DNA from 2 places in the Occultella kanbiaonis genome. Region 2 is predicted to be linked to the other one. Evidence: predicted binding sites of a transcription regulator. Region 2 holds the regulator's gene; the other holds the start of a gene.
The links. Region 2 encodes HrcA, which represses chaperone genes, less so after heat shock. Its sites were predicted from a motif close to TTNGCACTCGNNNNNNNCGAGTGCNAA; they were not measured.
Positions count from the first base shown of each region.

Region 1: the regulator HrcA is predicted to act here: its motif matches at 7,084-7,110, upstream of GKS42_RS04180 (Hsp20/alpha crystallin family protein).

Region 1 is NZ_CP046175.1:980,950-991,565, reverse strand. It holds gene GKS42_RS04225 (bile acid:sodium symporter family protein) at 1-629, opposite strand, end outside; gene ligD (non-homologous end-joining DNA ligase) at 759-1,721, opposite strand; gene GKS42_RS04215 (FAD-dependent oxidoreductase) at 1,765-2,919, opposite strand; gene GKS42_RS04210 (hypothetical protein) at 3,100-3,759, shown strand; gene GKS42_RS04205 (hypothetical protein) at 3,756-4,718, shown strand; gene GKS42_RS04200 (VOC family protein) at 4,787-5,248, shown strand; gene GKS42_RS04195 (TetR/AcrR family transcriptional regulator C-terminal domain-containing protein) at 5,279-5,578, opposite strand; gene GKS42_RS04190 (hypothetical protein) at 6,164-6,544, opposite strand; gene GKS42_RS04185 (MerR family transcriptional regulator) at 6,541-6,867, opposite strand; gene GKS42_RS04180 (Hsp20/alpha crystallin family protein) at 7,184-7,612, shown strand; gene GKS42_RS04175 (J domain-containing protein) at 8,054-8,374, shown strand; gene GKS42_RS04170 (aldo/keto reductase) at 8,477-9,448, opposite strand; gene GKS42_RS04165 (TetR/AcrR family transcriptional regulator) at 9,565-10,197, shown strand; gene GKS42_RS04160 (zinc-binding dehydrogenase) at 10,235-10,616, shown strand, end outside.
Region 2 is NZ_CP046175.1:3,411,649-3,422,264, forward strand. It holds gene GKS42_RS15725 (16S rRNA (uracil(1498)-N(3))-methyltransferase) at 148-918, opposite strand; gene dnaJ (molecular chaperone DnaJ) at 932-2,056, opposite strand; gene hrcA (heat-inducible transcriptional repressor HrcA) at 2,117-3,145, opposite strand; gene GKS42_RS15740 (DUF3097 domain-containing protein) at 3,291-4,154, shown strand; gene GKS42_RS15745 (hypothetical protein) at 4,387-5,448, opposite strand; gene hemW (radical SAM family heme chaperone HemW) at 5,566-6,750, opposite strand; gene lepA (translation elongation factor 4) at 6,747-8,603, opposite strand; gene GKS42_RS15760 (hypothetical protein) at 8,728-9,393, shown strand; gene GKS42_RS15765 (transglutaminase family protein) at 9,480-10,322, opposite strand; gene GKS42_RS15770 (alpha-E domain-containing protein) at 10,319-10,616, opposite strand, start outside.

The DNA of each region.
Region 1 (10,616 bases), 2.4 Mb from region 2:
CCGAACACGATCAGGATGATCGTGCTCCGGTCGAGCAGGGTGGTCAGCCACTTGTGCGCGCGAAGCCAGGTCCCGACCAAGGGCTGCAGGAGCTGACCGACGACGAACGGCAGCAGCAGCTGCAGCAGCACCGATCGCAGTCCGCCGAGCCCGCCGGCGCCCGACGCCCCCATCAGAGCGAGCACGAGCAGCGGGGTCAGCACCATGCCGAGCAGGTTCGAGATCGTCGCGGCGCAGATCGCCCCTGCCACGTTCCCCCGCGCCACCGACACGAATGCGACCGATGACTGCACCGTGGACGGCAGCAGGGACAGGAACAGCACCCCGGCCGCGAGCGCGTCGCCGATGATCGGCGCAGCCACCCAGGACACGCCCAGCCCGAGCAACGGGAACAGCAGGTAGGTCGATCCGAGGATGCTGCCCTGCAGGCGCACGTTCTTCAGTCCGCCGAGGACCTCGCGGGTGGACAGCCGCGCCCCGTAGACGAGGAACAGCAGGAAGACGGCGACGTCCCCGACACCCTCGATCGCCCCGCGCAGCGCGTCCGGTACCGGCAGCACCAGCCCGAGGACCAGGGCGATCAGGATCCCGACGACGAACGGGTCCACCCACTGGCGCAGGACCCTCATACGAGTTGCTCGAGCGTGGGTCGGACGGGGCAGGTGGAGTTCGGTGACACGAGAGGCAAGGGTAGCCCGGGACCGTTTCGACCTGGTTTCGCGTGCCCCCGCCCCGCCTGAGAGCGCGGGCGCGGCAGTTCAGTCGTCGCCGCCCGGATCCGGCTCGTCGCGCTCGTCGGAGTCCGCCCACTCGAGCAGCTCGTCCAGACGATGCGCCTTCGAGTCGATGTCGGCGTGCAGGTCCCCGAGCTTGGCGAACCGGGCCGGGACGGTCGCGATCGTGAACCCGGTCGGGTCCACGCCGTCGATCTCGTCCCACCGGATCGGCGTGGACACCGTGCCCTCGTCCTTGCCGCGCACCGAGTAGGCGCTGGCGATGGTGTGGTCGCGGGCGTTCTGGTTGTAGTCGACGAACACCGCGGCCGGGTCCCGGTCCTTGCGCCACCAGGTGGTGGTGACGTCCTTCGGCGCGCGGCGCTCGACCTCCCGCGCGAACGCGAGCGCGGCCCGGCGCACGTCGTCGAAGCCCCAGTCCGGCTCGATCCGGACGTAGATGTGCAGGCCGGATCCGCCGGAGGTCTTCGGGTAGCCGGTGATGCCGAGGTCATCGAGGACCTCGTGGGCGACGTGCGCCACCTGCCGGACCCGGTCGAACGGGCAGTCCGGCATCGGGTCGAGGTCGATGCGCCACTCGTCGGGCTTCTCGGTGTCCGCGCGCCGGGAGTTCCAGGGGTGGAACTCGACGGTGGACATCTGCACGGCCCAGATCACGCTCGCGAGCTCGGTCACGCAGAGCTCGTCGGCGGTCCGGTTGTACCGGGGGAAGTGCAGCTCGACGGTCTCGACCCAGTCCGGTGCGCCCCGCGGCAGCCGCTTCTGGTGCACCTTCGCACCTGCGACGCCGTCGGGGAACCGGTGCAGCATGCACGGTCGCTCGCGCAGGGCGCGCACGATGCCGTCGCCGACGGCGAGGTAGTAGTTCGCGAGGTCGAGTTTCGTCTCCCCGCGTGCGGCGAACATGACCCGCTCGGGGTGGCTGATCCGCACGGTGCGTCCGCCGACGTCGAGTTCGACGGCGGTGTCGTCGGCCTTGGCTGCCATGTCGCCGAGCGTAGTGCTCACCCCGCGCGGGCGCCCAGGTGCGTCAGCCGGTGTACTCCAGCGAGGTGTCCTCGCTGCGGGAATGCTCGGTGACGTCGTCGAAGCGGTGGAACTGCTCGGCCATGAGGTCGGCGAACAGGTCCACACCCTTCATCCGGCTGGTCTCCTCGGGCCCGTGGAAGCGCGGCACACCGGACCCGTCGAGCAGTTGGGAGGCACCGCCGTCGGGCCCCAGCGGGAGCACGATGCGCTCGGGCGGCGGCTCGTACACGGTCGACGGCGCGCGGCCGGCGATCAGGTCCGCGATGTTCGTGGCGACCACCCGGCCGTGGGCGCGAGCGGCGTCGGCGCGCTTCGTCTCGGGCAGGTCCGCGATGTCCCCGACGGCGAACACGTGCTCGTGCCCGGCGACGTTCAGGTGCTCGGTGACCCGGAGCGTCCCGTCGGGGCGGCGCGCGTCGAGCAGGCCACCGGCCAGGTAGTCGGTCACGGCCCGGTTGCCGTAGCAGCGGAACCAGACCTGGGCGTTGATCTCCACACCGGCGTCGGTGCGGACGGTGAAGTCGTGCAGGCGGCCGACGTCCATCGGAGGCAGGAAGCCGAGCGGTGCACCGAGGACGAGGTCGACGCCCCGCTGGACCAGCTGCGCCCGGATCGAGTCGCGCACCTGACCGATGACGTCGATGGTGGTCAGGATGTCATCGGCCTGGTCCACGAGGGTGACGCCCAGGTCCGGGAAGGCGCTGGTGAGTTCGCCGGCGAGCTCCACTCCGACGGGACCGGCACCGACGAGCAGCACCCGGCGCGCCCGCCCGAGCGCGTCGCGCAGCCGCGCCATCCGCGAGCGCACCACCCGTTCCTCGGACTCCAGGAACTTCGCGGGGAACGGGTACCCGGTGCCGGTGGCGAGGACGAGGTAGTCGGCGTCGACGAACTCGGTCCGACTGAAGCTGACCCGGGTGGGCGTGACGGCGCGGGCCGTGTCATGGATCACCCGGCCCCGGGTGAGCAGCCGGTCGTAGGGCAGGAACACACGGTCCTCGAAGGCCGGGTCGGCGACAGCTCGGAGGGTGCCGACCGCGTGCACGAACGCGTCCTTGGACTCCACCAGGATCACGTCCGCGACCGCATCGAGCTGCTGTGCCACGGCGACCCCGCCGTACCCGCCGCCGACCACGACCACTCGTGGGTGTGCCATCGTCTCCTCGTTCCGCTCGGAGGGCCTGCCTCTTCCTCTGGTCTACTCCGAACCGCCGGCAAAGTCTCTAGATCGTGCGCTGGATCACCGTGTCGGCGGTCACACCCGGGCGTCGACCGTCGGGGCCGATACGACCCGCGGACCCCTGCCCGCGCTCGGACCGTGGATGATGGTGTCCCGATGTCTGTCGTGGAGTGGTTCGCCCAGGTGTTCGCCGCCGTGGGCGACGTGCTGTCCTTCCGGGTGCCGCCGGTGCTGCTCGACTCGCCCGGTCACGCACTGTCCCTCGGCATCGGCATCGCCGTGCTGGCCGGCCTGTCGACCATGCTCGGGCATGCCGTCGTGTTCGTGATCAACCGGGTCCGGCGCCTGCGCATGGTGGCCGCGATCGCGCTCGGAGCCGTCTACACCGTGCTCCTGCGTGGCCTCACCGGCGTCGCGATCGCCCTGGTCGCGTGGCTCGTCACGCGCGGCAACGTCGACGGCGAGATGATCACCGCCGCCTACCTGTTCGCCATCGCGCCGCACGTGCTGGCGTTCCTGGTGTTCATCCCCTACCTCGGCCTGCTGTTCGGCCGGGTCCTGGAGGTGTGGTCGGCGGTCGCACTCGCGGTCCTGCTGGCACCGGTGCTCGGCGTCGGCCTGCTCCCGGCGCTCGCCATCTCCGGTGTCGCGTGGGCCGGCGCCCACCTGGTCTCGGTCGTCCTCGCCGGACCGCTCGCGCGCGTGACCTCCCGCGGCTGGACGCTCGTGACCGGCCACGAGACGATCCTGACCTCGTCCGACATCCTCTCCGGCGCCCCGTTCGTGCCTCTCGAGCATCGGGAGCACCACGCATGATCGAGGTGCTGTTCCTGGGGCTCGTGGCACTTGCGCTGACCTTCGCGCTGCTCGCCCCGCTGGAATCGCTGCGGTGGTGGTCACGGCGCAAGGAGGCACCGGTTCTCGACGGGCTCGCCCGACCGGAGACTGGCGACGGCGTTCCTGCGGTCCGGCGGGATGCTTGCCTCTTCGTGGTGTACCTGTCCGGGATCGGGGCTGTGGACGGCACCACCGACTCCCGACGCGAGCAGGCGGTGCTGGCGACGCTGTCGCAGGAGCTGCCGGACGCCGTCGTCACTGCGGACGTGTTTCCCTACGCCGTCGAGAACCGGGGCCTGACGCAGCGGTGGACGAACTGGTTCTGGAGGCGGTTGCAACGCCTCCAGCGGGTTCCGGTCGCGAACACGGCCTCCAAGCTGATCAACCTGCGCAACGCGCTACGGGTGCTGGTCTCCGCCGACCCACGCTACGGTCCGACGTTCAGTCTCGCGGTAGCACAGGAGATCGCGGAGTCGCTGACGCGGCACGGCTACGACTGGGACGTCCGGCCGCCGGTGACCGTGGTCGGGTACAGCGGTGGCGGCCAGATCGCACTCGGCGCGAGCTGGTTCCTGGCCGCGCTCGACGTGCCGGTCTCGGTGTTCTCCATCGGCGGGGTCCTCGCCGCGGACCCGGCCCTGGACCGGGTCGAGCACCTGTGGCACGTGTACGGCTCCAAGGACCGGATCCAGTCACTCGGGCAGGTGGTGTTCCCGGGGCGGTGGCCGACGGCCCGGATCTCGCCGTGGGCTCGCGCGGAGCGCGACGGGCGGATCACGGTGCGTTGTATCGGGCCGATGCGCCACATGGGCAGCCGGGACTACTTCGACAGGCACCACAAGGACGCCGACGGCGTCGACTACCGCCGGCGCACGGTCGAGGCCCTCCTCGATGCACTCCGGGTCGATCCGGAGCTACCGGAGGTCCTCGGCCGATAGCGGACCGGATCTGTCCGCGACTCCCGACAGGGTGGGACCCTGAACGTCCCGAACCGAACGGAGACCTCATGAGCCGCACGATCCAGATCACATTCGACGCCCACGACCCCGACGCCCTCTCGACGTTCTGGCGTGACGTGCTCGGCTACGTCCACCCCGGCCCGCCAGGAGTGGACCTGGCGCCGGGCGCGGACCCGCTCGCCGCCTGGGACGACTTCCTGGAGAAGGCCGGTGTGCCCGAGGATGAGCGCAACTCGGCCTCCGCCCTCGAGGATCCGGAGGGCGTCGGTCCGCGCCTGTTCTTCCAGCGGGTGCCCGAGGACAAGGTCGCCAAGAACCGAGTCCACCTCGACGTCCGGACCGCTTCCGACCTGCGCGGCGACGAGCGCATGGCCGCGCTCGAGGTCGAGTGTTCGCGTCTCGTCGGCCTCGGCGGCACCCGCCTGAAGCGGTTCGAGCCCGAACCGCCGACCAGCATCGGGTTCATCGTGATGGCCGACCCCGAGGGCAACGAGTTCTGCCTGGACTGAGGCCGGCTGCGGCCCCGTCCGGGGCGGGTCTCAACGGCGGGGTCCTGAGCCGCCCGCTCCGGTGCCGTGGTCACCGATCGCCCGCTGGAGGCCGTCGAGGAGCAGGTCGAGCCCGTACTCGAACTCCGCGCCGTAGGCGTATCCGGGCGCCAGGACGTGTTCGGTCGTGAACTCGAGCAGGTGCGGATGGGCCGCCGGCTCGAACAGGTGCATCATCGAGTCCGCGACCTCGGTGACGGCTTCCGGCCCGGTGATGGGCAGCGAGGTCTCCGAGAGTGCGAACCCGTTGATGTAGCTGTCCAGCAGCGCGAAGGCGTGGGCTGTCACCACGACCGAGAAGGCGGCTTCGCGTCACTACGTCACGAGAGGTACGCCATGAGCACCACCCAGCGCAGTACACGCGACCAGAGCACGGCGACGCCGGTGCCAGCGATGAGCGGGGCACCTGATCGAGCCTCATGACATCGGCTGTCCCGTACTCGTGATGAACTACGGCGCCCAGACCTGGCGGGTGTTCGGAGGGACCACGTTCTGCCTCATCGCGGCCGCTCTGTTCGCCCCTCGGCGTGGGTACGCTGCTGCGCTCGACCGCAGGCGCCGTGACGGTGTCCCTGGCCGTGTTGCTGCTCCTGCCGGACCACCTGCAGTTGATCCGATTGACTGGGTCCAGAGTCTGATCGATCCCCTCCCGATGCCGGCGGCGACCTCGTTCCTCGCGACCAGCGGGGCGCTCGGCAGCAACCACACGCTCGAGCCGTGGCAGGGCGTACTCGTGGTCGCGGGTTACGCCGTCGTCCCGCTCGTCGCCGCCGCTGCGTCGCCGCGACGCGTAGCAACCGCACTGGCTCGGGGCACTGGGGACGTCGCAGCAGCTGAGCCTTCTGGACGCCACCGCCGACGATCGATACCCCGGGCTCAGGTGTCCTCGACCGGCGAGTCCTCGCGGGGGCAGGGCGCCCGTCGGCGGCGCAACTCAGCGATGAGCTGGTCCTGTTGGCGCAGCAACTGGCGCAGGTCGTCAGGGCTGGAGGCGCTGCCGGCGTCGAACCGACCGGTCAGGCGGATCTGGTCCTCCGTCCGGGCGAGCTGCGCGATCAACTCCCGCACGCTCAATATGGGCAGAGCCACCTGGCCCCGGACGACCAGCGGGTCGGCCTGGGTGGTGGACCCGATCGACTTGGCGGAGCCGTCCTGGATGTCAACAGTGACCGCGGGGCGGGCCCCTCCGCCCACGTCGGCCTCCGGGGCCTCGTCGAACGAGTCTGCTGAAGGCACGTCCGTCCATGGTGTGGTCATCCCCGCTTCCTCCCGTTCTCATCGGTGGACTCCCGGTCCTCGCGTTCCTGTTGGCGCAGTTGATGGTGAAGGTCCTGGTTCTCGTCCTGCAGGTGCAGCACCATGGCGATTCCGGCGAGGTTCAGTCCGGCCTCGAGCAACTGGTCGATTCGCCGCAACCGGTACAGGTCGTCCTCGCTGTAGCGGCGTGTGCCACCCGCGGTTCGCTCGGGGTCGAGCAGTTCCTGTGACTCGTACCAGCGCAGCCGCTGGACACTCATACCCACTAGGTCGGCGGCCACGGATATCCCGTAGACGCCCCTCGCGGGGTCCAACGGCCTCATCGCCGGCCCCGACTGCAGACCCCGCGGACGTAGTGGCGGCTGCCACGCGCATCGCACTCGTGAACCTGTCGGATGCCGCAGCCGGCCGAGAACCTTGTCACGATCACGGGGCCGACCTCCTCTCGTCGGGTTGGCACTGACTGACGCTGAGCCATGGCCGCGTGCGGGCGACGTGGACCGAGCCGTCAGGAACGAGCAACCTTCTTCGATTGACCTCTTGCACTAGTATGCCGCCGGTGCTATACAAAATCTACCACTGCCACAGGAGGTCTGTGGCGAACCGATCCACAAGAAGGAGTGATTGGAAATGGCTCAACTGTTGATGCGCACCGATCCGTTCCGGGACCTGGACCGGCTGACACAGCACCTGTTCCGCGGCGACGGCACCCTGGCTCCCACGGCGATGCCGATGGATGCCTGGCGCGAGGGCGACACCTTCGTGGTTGAGTTCGACCTTCCAGGACTGAGCGCTGACGCGATCGAGCTGGATGTCGAACGCAACGTGGTCACAGTCAGCGCTCAACGGCCGGTGCGGGAGAACACCGAGGACATGATCGCTGCCGAACGGGCCCGGGGCACGTTCAGCCGTCAGTTGGTGCTGGGGGACAACCTCGACACCGAGAGCATCGATGCTGCCTATGACGCCGGTGTGCTGACCCTGCGGATCCCGGTGGCCGAGCAAGCCAAGCCCCGCAAGATCGAGATCGCGAGCAAGGATCAGGACCGGCAGGTCATCACCTCCTGAGTCGGCGGAGTCCGTCGTGCGAAGAAGAGGTGGCCAACCCGCGCCGGGCACCGATGAGCAGTTTCTGGCTCTGGTGCTCTGCGACGAGCAACTGGTGCGTGCGGAGTTCGAGGCGATCATCGAAGCCTCGTGGGCCGGTCCGCCCTCGAACTTTGTGACCGCCGCCGTCGCGGACCGGTGGCCCGACAGGTCCTGGTCCGATCTCACCCGGGCTGGGCTGCCGCCCTTTGGGCAGCCCGGCGTTGGCGGCTCGGCTCGGCAACGCTCGCCCCCGGGCACCACACCCGCTCGACCACATGGAACCTCGACCGCATGGAACACAGTGAAGGAGGCGAAATCGCGGGCCGCCGGCAGCCATCCTCATACACGTGGTCCCGGCCAACGGCCGGGACCACGACTCTCGGTACGGATCCGAAATCCCCGTTTGCGACCCCACGACCTATGAACGAACCCAACCACTACGCCGTCCTGGGCCTTCCCCCGCAAGCGACCCAGGCTGAGATCGGCCGCGCCTATCGTGCGCTGCTTCGGCTGCATCACCCCGACACTCGCTCCGATGGTGGCGCCTCCCAGGGGGAGCGTTCCGATGCGGCGTTGCAAGAGGTGTTCCGCGCCTACGCGGTTCTCGGCGATCCTGCACGTCGCACCGACTACGACCGTGAGGCCAAGTTGCTCTCGCGGCGCGCGCTGCCAGCCGTCAGCAGGATCGCCTGGCCCGCCCAGCCGCCGATAGTTGCGGGGCCCGTCCACTGGTCGCCATAGCCGCGCACCAGATGGTGGTGGCGATGGTCCTGAGGCACCACCGTCACCGAAGCCTGAGACCTAACAGGTGGCCGGTGCGGGCTTCATCACGCTCCTCCGGTCTCAGTCTGCGAGATCGGCGGTCATGGCTGAGAGGTGCGCGACCTGCTCGGCTGTGAGATTGATATCGGTCGCTGACGCGTTTGCCTGCAGCTCCTCAGGTGTCTCGGCGCCGACGATCACCGAGGCCACCGTCGTTTGCGCCAGCAGCCAGGCGAGCGAGAGGTGCTGCATCTGCATGCCCCAGTCGTCGGCGAGGACGGCGAGCGCGCGAGCGACGGCGACCTCTCGGTCGTCGAACCGCGACCCGCCGTAGCGTTCGTCACCCGCCACGGGCCGCTCGAGCACGGCCAGACTGGCGAGGAGACCGCCGTGGAGCGGCGCGAAGGGGACGATGGATAGCCCGAACTTCTGGCAGGCGCTCGTCAACTCGCACTCGGCTTTGCGGTGCAGCAGGCTGTACTGCACCTGCGCGGCAACGGGAGCGGAGGCGAGCCGACGGTCGTCGGCGATCCAGAGCGCCTGCGTGACCTGCCACGCCGCGTGGTTCGACAGCGCGACCGAGCGGATCTTGCCTTGCTGGATCAGCGTGTCGTAGGCGGCCAGCGTCTCCTCCAGCGGCGTACTCGGGTCCGGGAAGTGCGCGTAATAGAGGTCGATGCGATCGGTCTGCAGACGACGCAGGCTCTGCTCGACCTGCTGGGCGATGTATCGACGTGACAATCCAGCGGTTGCGTCGAAGCGCCGCTCACCGGACTTGCTGGCGAGCACCACTTCATCGCGATGACCGACGAGCGCACGCCCCAGGATCTCTTCGGCCGATGCCCGCTCCCCCGCCGGTGGCACCCCCGGTCGGTCGAACGTCGGCGTCGAGCCATAGACGTCGGCCGTGTCAAAGAAGTCGATGCCCAGGTCCAAGGCAGCACCGACCATCGCACCGGCAGAGGTTGCGTCGGGAGCGACCCCGAAGGTCGCGCTGCCCAGGCAGATCCTCGACACCCGGATGCCCGACGTCCCCAGCACCGACCGTTCCATCGTCGCCTCCTCGCTCCGCCTTGGGCCGGCCTCGTCAAGGCTGTCGCCGGTCCGCTTGATCGTCGTCGGGAATGCTAACCGATCGGTTACAGTTGGGCAATGAGAAGGAGGCACTGATGATCGAGACCCCTCGCCCAGCGACTCGCGGGCCGTATCGCACCGGGATCGAACGCCGGGCACAGCTCGTCGCGATCGCGATCGAGGTGTTCGGGCAGCGCGGTTTCGCAGGCAGCTCGCTGCGCACGCTCGCCGAGCGCGCCGACGTCTCGCACGCGACACTCATTCGCCATTTCGGCACGAAGGAGGGGCTGCTGATCGCGGTGCTCCAGGAGTGGGAGCGGCAGTCGGCCGAGCATGACCTGGCCGACCTCAGTGGACTCGCCTACCTGCGCCGTTTGCCCGACATCATGGCAGGGCACCGCCGCAACCGTGGTCTGCTCGAGCTCTTCACCACGATCACCGCCGAGGCATCGAATCCCGAGCACCGCGCGCACGCCTACGTCGTGCAGCGCTACGAGACGAGCCTTCGAACGTTCGCCCGTCACCTGCAGACAGCAGTGGATGCCGGCGACGTCGGCGCGCTGTCACCGGCGCAGGTCGCGCTCGAGGCGCGGTTGCTGACGGCGGCGCTTGACGGCATCGGGTTGCAATGGTTGCTCGATCCGAACGTGGACATGGCGCTCGCCACCAGGACCTACCTCGAGCGAGCGATCGCGTCCTGGCGGCGGGTCGCCCGACCGACGGCCTGAACTTGACTCACTCCACCCACGACGAGAGGAAGTGCTCATGCGAGCAGCTCTGATGTATGGCGCCGGCGACGTCCGCGTCGCCAACGTCCCCGACCCAACCATCCAGGAGCCCACCGACGCGATCATCCGCGTCACCTACGCGTGCGTCTGCGGCTCGGACCTGCACCCGTACCACGATCTCGAGGACACCCCGGATGGTCGCCCCATGGGTCACGAGGCCATCGGCGTGATCGAGGAGATCGGCAGCGAGATCAATCGACTCGCCGTCGGACAGACGGTGATCGTGCCGTTCGCGTTCTCCGACAACACCTGCTCGTTCTGCCGCGAGGGCATCACCACTTCGTGCAAGCATGGCGGATTCTTCGATGGGCTCGAGACCGGAGCGACCCAGGCCGAGCGACTGCGCGTCCCGCAGGCCG
Region 2 (10,616 bases):
CGTTCGTGCGGCGAATCGGCACCGTGCGTCGCAGAAACGCACACCCGCAGCAGGCAGGGCTCAGCCAAAGGTGCGGTCGTGCGGCGAATCGGCCCCTATCGCCCGCAGAACCGCACTCTCGCAGCAGGCACGGTCGAGGCGGCGGGATCAGTCCGCGGCCGCGTCCCAGCGACCGAGCCGCTGCGCCAGGACCGCGACCGCGATGGGCCCGGCCGTGGAGGTGCGCAGCACGTGCGGGCCGAGCCGGACCGGCTGCGCACCGGCCCCCTCGAGGGCCGCGATCTCGGCGTCCGAGAGGCCGCCCTCCGGGCCCACCACGAGGAGCACCTCGAGCGCATCCGCACCGACGGCCGCGCCGGCCACAGGAACGGTGGCCCCCTCGTGCAGGACGAGCACCGCGCCGCCGTCGGCGACCGCCTGCTCGACCCGCCGCACAAGCGCCGCGCCGACGACGAGCTCCACCACCACGGGCACCCGCGCCCGCCGGGACTGCTTCGCGGCGGCGAGCACGATCTGCTGCCAGCGTGCGCGGCCCTTGGCCGCCTTGTCCCCACGCCACTGCGAGACGGATCGCTCCGACTGCCAGGGGATCACGCCGTCGAGCCCCACCTCGGTGCCCGCCTCGATGGCGAGCTCGTCCCGGGAGCCCTTGGCCAGCGCCTGCACCAGCACGATCGCCGGGACCGGCTCGTCCTCGCGGACCACGGCGCTCACGTCGAGCACGACCGCGGCGTCCGACCCGCCGCGGAGGTCGGTGACGGTGCCGCGGGCGCGCACGCCCAGGCCGTCGACCAGGTCGATCTCCTCCCCAGCGCGCAGCCGGCGGACCGTGGCGGCGTGGCGTGCCTCGGGGCCGACGAGCGTGTACCTGGCGCCCGGGGTGAGCGCGTCGAGTTCACCGGCCGGGGCCAGGAACACCGCCGCGGACACCTCAGCGGCCGCCGAACTTCTCGCGCAGTCGGTGCAGCATGCCCGGGTTCGCGGCGGCGAGCCGGGCCTCGGGGCGCTCCTCGCCCCGGGCCGTCGCGAGCTGGCGCAGCAACTGCTCCTGCGCCTCGTCGAGCTTCGTGGGGACCTCCACGTCCACGTGCACGTGCAGATCGCCGCGGCCGTTGCCGTTCAGGTGCCCGACGCCGAGGCCGCGCAGGGTGACGACCTCCTCCGGCTGGGTGCCGGGACGGATGTCCACCTCCTGCGGGCCGTCGAGCGTGTCCAGGTTGAGCATGGTGCCCAGCGCGGCCGCCGTCATGGGCAGCGCGGTGGAGCAGTGGATGTCATCGCCGCGGCGGGTGAAGACGGGATGTGGCTTCTCCCGGATCTCCACGTACAGGTCCCCGGGGGGACCACCGGCCGGGCCGACCTCGCTCTGCCCGCTCAGCTTGATCCGGGTGCCCTCGTCCACACCGGCCGGGATGTTCACGCGCACGGTGCGGCGGGTCCGGACGCGGCCCTCGCCGGAGCACTCGGTGCACGGGTCGGTGATGATCGTGCCGTAACCCCCGCAGACGGCGCAGGCGGCCGTGGTCATCACCTGGCCGAGGAAGGAACGCGCCACCCGCTGCACGGAGCCGCGGCCCTGGCAGGTGTCGCAGGTCTTCGGGTGGGTGCCCGGCTGGCAGCAGGTGCCCTGGCAGGTGGTGCAGACGACCGCGGTCTCCACCTCGAGGTCCCGGGCCACGCCGAACGCCGCCTCGGACAGGTCGATGCTCACCCGCAGCAGGGCGTCCTGGCCGCGGCGCGAGCGGGGCGCCGGACCGCGCTGACCGGTGCCGCCGGCCGCCGCCTGGAAGAACGTCTCGAAGATGTCGGAGAAGCCGCCGAACCCGGCCCCGCCGGCGCCGCCCATCCCGGGCATGCCGCCACCCATGTCATACGCGCGGCGCTTCTCCGGGTTGGAGAGCGTGTCGTGGGCAGCAGTGATGTTCTTGAACTTCTCCTCGCTCGCCACGCCGGCCACATCGGGGTGATGCTGGCGGGCGAGCTTGCGGTACGCGCGCTTGATCTCCTCCGTGCTCGCGTCGCGGGACACGCCGAGGATCTCGTAGTAGTCGCTCACAGGTCACTTTCGTCGCTTGGGGATCGGAGACGTGCAGGGCGGCACGGGGCCACCGGAAGATCAGCCGGACAGCAGCCGGGTGAGGTAACGGGCCACGGCTCGCACCGAGGCCATCGTGGTGGGGTAGTCCATCCGGGTGGGGCCGACGATCCCGATCTGCGCGATCGCGTCGGGACCCTCCCCACCGTAACCGCTGGTGATGACGGAGGTCTCGGCCAGGTTGGCGTGATGTGTCTCATGCCCGATCCGGACCGAGAGCGGGCGCTCGCCGTCCTCCTCGGCCATCTCGGACAGCAGCCGGAGCAGCACCACCTGCTCCTCGAGGGCCTCCAGGACGGGGCCGATGGTGCGGGTGAAGTCCAGGTCGGCCCGGGCCAGGTTCGCGGTCCCGGCCATCACGATGCGCTCCTCGGTCTCCTGGGAGACCTCCTCGACCACCGCGTTCGTGACGGCGTCCACGAGCGGACGGTCCTCGGGACCGAACACCTCGGCCAGGTCGCCGAGCACCCTCGGCAGCCTGGCCGCCTGGCGCCCTGCGCCCGCGGCGTTGAGGCGGGCGCGCAGCTCCGCGATGAACGTCGGGTCCAGGTCGGTGAGCGACTCGACCGTGCGCTGCTCGACGCGGCCGTTGTCCGTGATGATCACGACCATCAGGCGACGCTGCCCGGTCGGCACGAGCTCCACGTGCCGCAGCGTGGAGCGCCGCAGCGACGGGTACTGCACCACGGCCACCTGCTGGGTGAGCTGGGCGAGCAGGCGCACGGTGCGCTCGAGGGCGTCGTCGAGGTCCACCGCGCCCTCGAGGAGCTCGGTGATCGCGCGCCGTTCCGCGGCAGAGAGCGGCTTCATCACCGAGATCTGGTCGACGAACAGCCGGTAGCCCTTGTCCGTGGGGATCCGCCCCGCCGACGTGTGCGGCTGCGCGATGTACCCGCTGTCCTCCAGCGCGGCCATATCGTTGCGGATCGTTGCCGGGGACACGCCGAGGTTGTGGCGCTCCACGAGGTTGCGCGATCCGACCGGCTCCCGGCTGCGCACGAAGTCCTGCACGATCGCACGCAGCACATCCAGCTGCCGCTCCGAGCTCATCCGGGTCCTCCTCCCGATCACGCGATTGTCCGCGACCCTACGTCAGCGCGCCGTTGGGCCCCGACGTCAGCACTCGCGTGCCACGAGTGCCAATTCTACGCGTCGGTCCGACAACTCCCGGCGGCGCGTGCGTAACCTCACTCGGGTGAGTTCCGATCGGTATGGCAGATATGGCCAAGACGTCCTGACCAACGACCCGCACGCCGGCCGCACCCCCCGCACCGTCGACACCCCCGCCGAGCCCGGCCTCGTGGTCGAGGACGTCGAGACCGGCTGGGTCGGGGCCGTGACGCGGGTCGAGAAGAGCGGCGGCACCCACGTGGTGGTGCTCGAGGACAACCGGGGCCGCACCCGCACGTTCAGCCTCGGGGCCGGGTTCTGGGTGGACGGCAAGCCGATCCGTCTGGTCCCCTACCGCAAGCCGCAGGCGCCGCCGACGGCGCAGCGCACCGCGAGTGGGTCCCTCGCCGTTCCCGGTGCCCGGGCCCGCGTGGCCCGGGCGTCCCGGATCTGGGTGGAGGGCCGCCACGACGCCGAGCTGGTCGAGAAGGTGTGGGGCGAGGACCTGCGACTGGAGGGCGTGGTCGTCGAACTGCTCGACGGCGTCGATCACCTCGTCGAGATGCTCGCCGAGTTCGGGCCCGGGCCGGGACGACGCGTCGGCGTCCTCGTGGACCACCTGGTCCGCGGCAGCAAGGAGTCCCGGATCGCGGCGGAGGCGGTGCGCCCGCACGGCGCCGAGCACGTGCTCGTGGTGGGCCACCCGTACGTCGACGTGTGGCAGGCGGTGCGTCCGGCCCGCGTCGGGCTGGACGAGTGGCCGCACATTCCCCGGGGCACCGACATCAAGTACGGGACCCTCGCCGCGCTCGGCTGGCCGGCGCAGGACCAGGCGGACGTCGCCCGCGGCTGGAAGCGGATCCTCGGCACGGTGCGCGACTACCGCGACCTCGAGCCGAGCCTGCTCGGCCGGGTCGAGGAGCTCGTGGACTTCGTGACCGCCCCCTGAGCAACCGAGGGGGCCACCCGCCCGAGGTAGTCCCTCACGCCCGCGGGCAGTGCCTGGCGCCCGAGCAAGGACGAGGTACCGGACTTCCTCGGGCGCGGGGTGCTGGGTCACCGGCGGCGCGGCGACCCGCCGGGGTATGCGTGAGGGCCCGCGCACCACGTGGGTGATGCGCGGGCCCTCGGTGTCCTGGGAGCGTTCCGGCTCTGTCGTGGCGACGCTCGTCAGGGCAGGGTCACTTGGGGGCGACCGGCTGGCCGCTCTGCGTCTTGTAGGCGTAGGTGATCGCCACATACGTCATCGGGACCGTGATGAACCAGCCGAGCAAGCACGGGATCGCGCCGAGGATGTTGATGCCGATCATGGCCAGCGCCAGCAGCAGGTTGCTGCCGAGGTTCTGGGTGATCAGCTGCACCGAGCCCTTGATGCCCTCGATCCAGGCGATGCCGCGGTCGATGAGGATCACGTAGGTGAACGCCACCAGGAACGAGGCGATGGCGACCAGGATGCCCAGCGCCGGAAGCAGTGCCTGGATCACACCGGTGACGACCGCCCAGACCAAGGCGAAGATCGCGACGTTCGCGAAGTTGTTCACCGAGAAGAACTCACCGACGGCGGGCTTGCGGCCCGTGATCTCCTTCAACGCGCCCTGGAACAGCATCGCGCCGATGAACGCACCGAGGAGCGCGGTCAAGAGCCCGGAGATCAGTCCGAGCACGGTGAACTCACCGGTCATCGTCGAGTAGTCGAACCCGCCCTCGGTGACCACCCGGGTGGTCGGGTTGAGCAGACTCAGCAGGATCGAGCCGACGACCAGGATCAGCATGAGCAGCACCCAGCCACCGAGGTTGCCAGTCACCGTCTTCCACGCGTAGCCGACCGCGTCACCGACGGCGAACGGACGCTGCTGCAGCTGCTGGGCGTACGGGTCGCCGCCCCAGGCCTGACCCTGCGGCGGGCCGCCGTAGCCGGCGCCGGGAGCGCCGTACTGGCCGTACTGGTCCGGTCCGGGGGGCGGGGCCTGCGGGAAGCCACCCTGCTGCGGGCTCGGGTACGCACCCGGGGGCTGCGGTGCCTGGCCGTAGTTCGGCGGCTGCCCGCCGGGGGGCTGAGCCGGGTTCTGACCGGGCTGGCCCTGGCCGTAGTTCGGCGGCTGCTGGCCGGGCTGACCCTGGTTCGGTCCAGGCTGACCCTGGCCGTAGCCCGGGCCGGGCTGACCCTGACCGGGAGGAGGCGGAACGGGGGGCACGCCGCCCTGCCCGTTCGGGTTGTTCGGGTCGGGGGGAAGCTGACTCATGGTTCTCCCTGCCTGGGATGAGAAAAACGGATGACGGCGTAACCGTAGCGACTCCTGGCCTGCTCGTGCACAAGGCGTGCCCGGTTTCTCCCGAATTTCGTCACATGCGCGCAGAGCTCAGCCGGTCAGCGCACGCACCACGGTGTCCGCGAGCAGGCGCCCACGCAGCGTCAGCAGGGCCAGCCCTGCGGCGGCGGGTTCGGCCTCGATCAGGCCGTCCTCGACCAGGGTCGGCAGCCTGCCCCGGAGGTCTGTGCCGACGTCGAGCCCTTCGGCCAGGCGCACGCCGAGCAGGACCCGCTCGTCCTCACGCTGGCCCAGGGTGAGCGTCTCGCTCTCGGCGACGGGCAACTGGCCGGCGTCGACCCGCTCCGCGTACGGGCGGGGGTGCTTGACGTTCCACCACCGGTGCCCGCCGATGTGCGAGTGCGCCCCGGGTCCGACGCCCCACCAGTCGTGCGAGCGCCAGTAGGCGATGTTGTGGCGGCACCGGTCGGCGGGGGTGCGGGCGAAGTTCGAGATCTCGTACCAGTCGTAGCCGGCGCCGGCGAGGGCTGCGGCGGCGATCTCGTACTTGGTCGCCTCGTCGTCCGGATCCGGCATCGGCAGCAGCCCGCGGCGCACCTGGGCGCCCATCTTCGTGCCCGGCTCCACGGTCAGCGCGTACGCGGAGACGTGGTCCGGTTCGAGCGCCAGGACCGTGTCAAGGCTGGTGCGCCAGTGGTCGAGGGTCTCCCCCGGCGTGCCGTAGATCAGGTCGAGCGAGACGCGCAGCCCGGCGTCCCGCGCCCAGGTGACCACGTCCGGGATCCGCCGCGGGTCGTGGGTGCGCTCGAGGGTGCGCAGCACGGACGGCACCGCGGACTGCATCCCGAAGGACACCCGGGTGAACCCCGCCCCGGCCAGCTCCGCCAGGTCCGCGGCCGTGACCGAGTCCGGGTTGGCCTCGGTGGTCACCTCGGCGTCCTCGGCCAGACCCCAGGCCTGCCCGACGGCGTCCAGCAGCCTGGTCAGGTCGACCGCGGGCAGCAGGGTGGGCGTCCCGCCACCGAGGAAGACGGTCGCGACGTGCCGGTCCGGTAGGCCGACCTCCCGCATGGCCGACGCGGCCAGCTCGATCTCGCCGATCGCCGTCGTGGCGTAGTTCGCTTGGGACGCGCCACCACCGAGCTCGGTGGCCGTGTAGGTGTTGAAGTCGCAATACCCGCACCGCACCGAGCAGAACGGCACGTGCAGGTACACCCCGAAGTCACGCTCTCCCGAGCCGTCGACGACCGAGCCGGGCAGCGGCCCCGTGCTCACTTGCCCGAGGGGGGCTCCGAGGACAGCGCGGCCACGAACGCCTCCTGCGGGACCTCCACCCGGCCGATGTTCTTCATCCGCTTCTTGCCCTCCTTCTGCTTCTCCAGGAGCTTGCGCTTACGGGAGATGTCTCCGCCGTAGCACTTGGCGAGGACGTCCTTGCGCATCGCGCGGATGGTCTCGCGGGCGATGATCCGGGCGCCGATGGCCGCCTGGATCGGCACCTCGAACTGCTGCCGAGGGATCAGCTCCTTGAGCTTGCCGGTCATCATCACGCCGTAGGCGTAGGCCTTGTCCCGGTGCACGATCGCGGAGAACGCGTCCACCTGCTCGCCCTGGAGCAGGATGTCGACCTTGACCAGGTCCGCGTCCTGCTCGCCGCTGATCTCGTAGTTCAGGGACGCGTACCCGCGGGTGCGGGACTTCAGCTGGTCGAAGAAGTCGAAGATGATCTCCCCGAGCGGCAGGATGTAGCGCAACTCGACGCGCTCCTCGGAGAGGTAGTCCATGCCCTGGAGGGTGCCGCGACGGCCCTGGGCGAGCTCCATGATCGTGCCCACGAACTCGCTCGGCGCGAGCAGCGTGGCCTTGACGATCGGCTCGGTGACGGTCTTGACCTTGCCGGTCGGGAACTCGCTCGGGTTCCGGACGGTCACCTCGGTGCCGTCCTCCATGGTGACCTGGTAGATCACGTTCGGGGCGGTGGAGATCAGGTCGAGGTTGAACTCGCGCTCGAGTCGCTCGCGCACGATCTCCAGGTGCAGCAGCCCGAGGAAGCCGATCCGGAACCCGAACCCGAGCGCCACGGAGGTCTCCGGCTCGTACGCGAGGGCGGCATCGTTGAGCTTGAGCTTGTCGAGGGCGTCGCGCAGCACCGGGTAGTCGGAGCCGTCGATCGGGTACAGGCCGGAGTACACCATCGGCTGTGGGTCCCGGTAGCCACCGAGGGACTCGGTCGCCGGCTTGGCCGCGTTCGTGACCGTGTCACCGACCCGGGACTGGCGCACGTCCTTCACCCCGGTGATCAGGTAGCCCACCTCGCCGACGCCGAGGCCCTGGGTGGGCTGCGGCTCGGGCGAGCTCACGCCGATCTCGAGGAGCTCGTGGGTCGCGTTCGTGGACAGCATCCGGATCCGCTCGCGCGGGGACAGCTGACCGTCGACCACTCGCACGTAGGTGACCACGCCACGGTAGGTGTCGTAGACGGAGTCGAAGATCATTGCCCGGGCCGGTGCGTCCGGGTCCCCGACGGGCGGCGGGACCTGCGCGACGATCGCGTCCAGGAGCGTCTCGACGCCGACGCCGGTCTTCCCGGAGACCTGCAGGCAGTCCTCGGGCTCCCCGCCGATCAGCGTCGCGAGCTCCTCGGCGAACTTCTCCGGCTGGGCGGCGGGCAGGTCGATCTTGTTCAGGACCGGGATGATCGCGAGGTCGTTCTCCATGGCGAGGTAGAGGTTCGCGAGGGTCTGCGCCTCGATGCCCTGCGCGGCGTCCACGAGCAGCACGGCACCCTCGCACGCGGCCAGGGACCGGGACACCTCGTAGGTGAAGTCGACGTGCCCGGGGGTGTCGATCATGTTCAGCGCGAAGGCGGTCTCACCCACCTGCCACGGCATCCGCACGGCCTGCGACTTGATCGTGATGCCGCGCTCACGCTCGATGTCCATCCGGTCCAGGTACTGGGCGCGCATGGACCGTGCGTCCACGACACCGGTCAGCTGGAGCATCCGGTCCGCCAGCGTCGACTTGCCGTGGTCGATGTGCGCGATGATGCAGAAGTTGCGCAGCAACTCCGGTGGCGTCGACGCCGGCTGGATGCGGGCGTTTGCGGCCGGGGTGGCGATGGGTGGCACGGCAGGGAACCTCGACGTCTGATGGTTGGCGGAACTGCTGGACGGGACTGCTCCCATGGTCCCACGCCGGAGGTCTCGGCCCGCAATCGCCGAGAATCGCGGGACGTGCGGCACAATCATGGACATGAGTTCACTCGGCGACTCGATGGGGAACCTGGCCGCCTTCACGGGCCGGCTGCTCGGCGGCCCGAGCAAGTTCCTGATCATCGTGGCGACGGCGGTGCTCACCCTCGCGCTGATCCTGGACGTGGTGCTCCTCACCTCCCCGGGTGGCCCCGGCGTCGCCGGATCGGTGGCGCTGCTCGCGCTGCCCGCTCTGCTCGCCGTACCGGTGGTGGTCCTGGCGGTCCGGCGACGGCGGTGGTTGCGTGCCGTCTCCTCGCTCGGTGAGCACCGGGTCGTCTCGATCGAGCCCGGGGCACGGCTGAGCACCGGTGACGCCCTGGTGGAGCGGGTCGAGGAGGACATGCGCGGGCGCGCCGGCGAGGACGACGTCAACGCCGTGTTCGACGCGTTCTCCGAGGCCGCCGTGACCGGCTCCAGCAAGGGCGCCGGCGCCCGCCTGACCCGGATCCTCGGCGTCGGCAGGCTCGGCATCATCGGGCGCGCGCTCGCCCGGGTGGACCAGGCTCAGCGCGCCCTGCTCGCCGCGGCCGGCGGGCCGGTCGCGGCGCCGTACCTCAAGGACGACCTGCGGGTCACGCTCGCCGCGGCGCTCGGGGTGTTCGTGGCCATCCCGATCGCCTCGCTGATGGCGATCATCCTCGCGCTGGTGCTGCTCGCCCGCTGACGCCGGGTCGAGCGAGCCGGTCCCCGGCGAGCGAGCCGCCCGCCCCCGGGTCTCGGTCGGCTGAGATGCGCTCGCTCGGCCGGGGGTCACGTCTCCTGCGTGATGCGCACCTCGACCTGCTGGGTCGAGGCCCCGCCGCCGGCGTAGACGCCCCGGATCGGGGTGACGTCGGCGTACTCGCGGCCGCGGCCCACCACCACGTGGTGCCCCTCGGGCGTGATCAGGTTCGTCGGGTCGTAGCCGAACCAGTCCCCGCACCAGTACTCGATCCAGGCATGCGACTCCCCGGTCACGGCCACCCCGATCTCCGCGGAAGTGGTCCGTGGGTGCAGGTAGCCGGACACGTACCGGGTCGGGATGCCGACACTGCGCAGGGTGCCGGCCGCGAGGTGGGCGAGGTCCTGGCACACCCCCTTGCGCGCCTGCCAGGCCTCGACGGCGCGGGTGTGCACCCCGGTCACGCCGGGGACGTACTCCACCGCCTCGCGCAACGCCCCGCAGACGGCGAGGGCCGCGTCCTGCGGTGTCGCGCCGTCGGCGTGGGCGCGGGCCAGCTCACGCAGCTCCTCGTCCGGTTCCGTGGCCGTGGTGACGGCGAGGAACTCCGACATCCGGTCGACCAGGTCGGGGGCGTGCAGCGTGTCCCAGCCGGCTGTGGCCCCGCCGAGCAGCACCGGTGACACGTCCACCCGGGACTCGGACACGACGACCAGCTCGTCGTGCGCGGTCAGGGTCTCGAACGCCGTCACGGTCGCGCCCCAGTAGTCCCGGTACTCGGTGCTGAAGGTGCTCGGGGTGGCGGTCAGGCGGGCCTCGAGGACGGTCTGGCCGGGCAGGTTGGCCGGGCGCATCCTGGCCTCGTTGTAGGACGCCGAGACGGTCCGGGCGTAGGTGTAGTGCGTCGTGTGGACGATGTGCAGCCGGCTCACATCCGGCCTCCGATCCAGTCGTCGGTGGCGCCCGAGGGGAAGTACCGCAGCCGGATCGCGTCACTGGCCTCCGAGCAGCCCTGCTGGAGCCGGGTCATCTCCGGGGCCAGGTTGCCCAGCAGGGTCAGCAGGGGCTGGTACTCGATCCCGGACCGGATCCGGCCGATGATCATGCGCGCGTCGCCCGGGTAGTGTCCGCGCGGGTCCGCCGGCTCCAGGCGGGTCAGGCACGTCTCCGCCTCCTCGAGGGAGAACAGCACCGACCGCGGGAACAGCCGGTCCATGAGCAGGAAC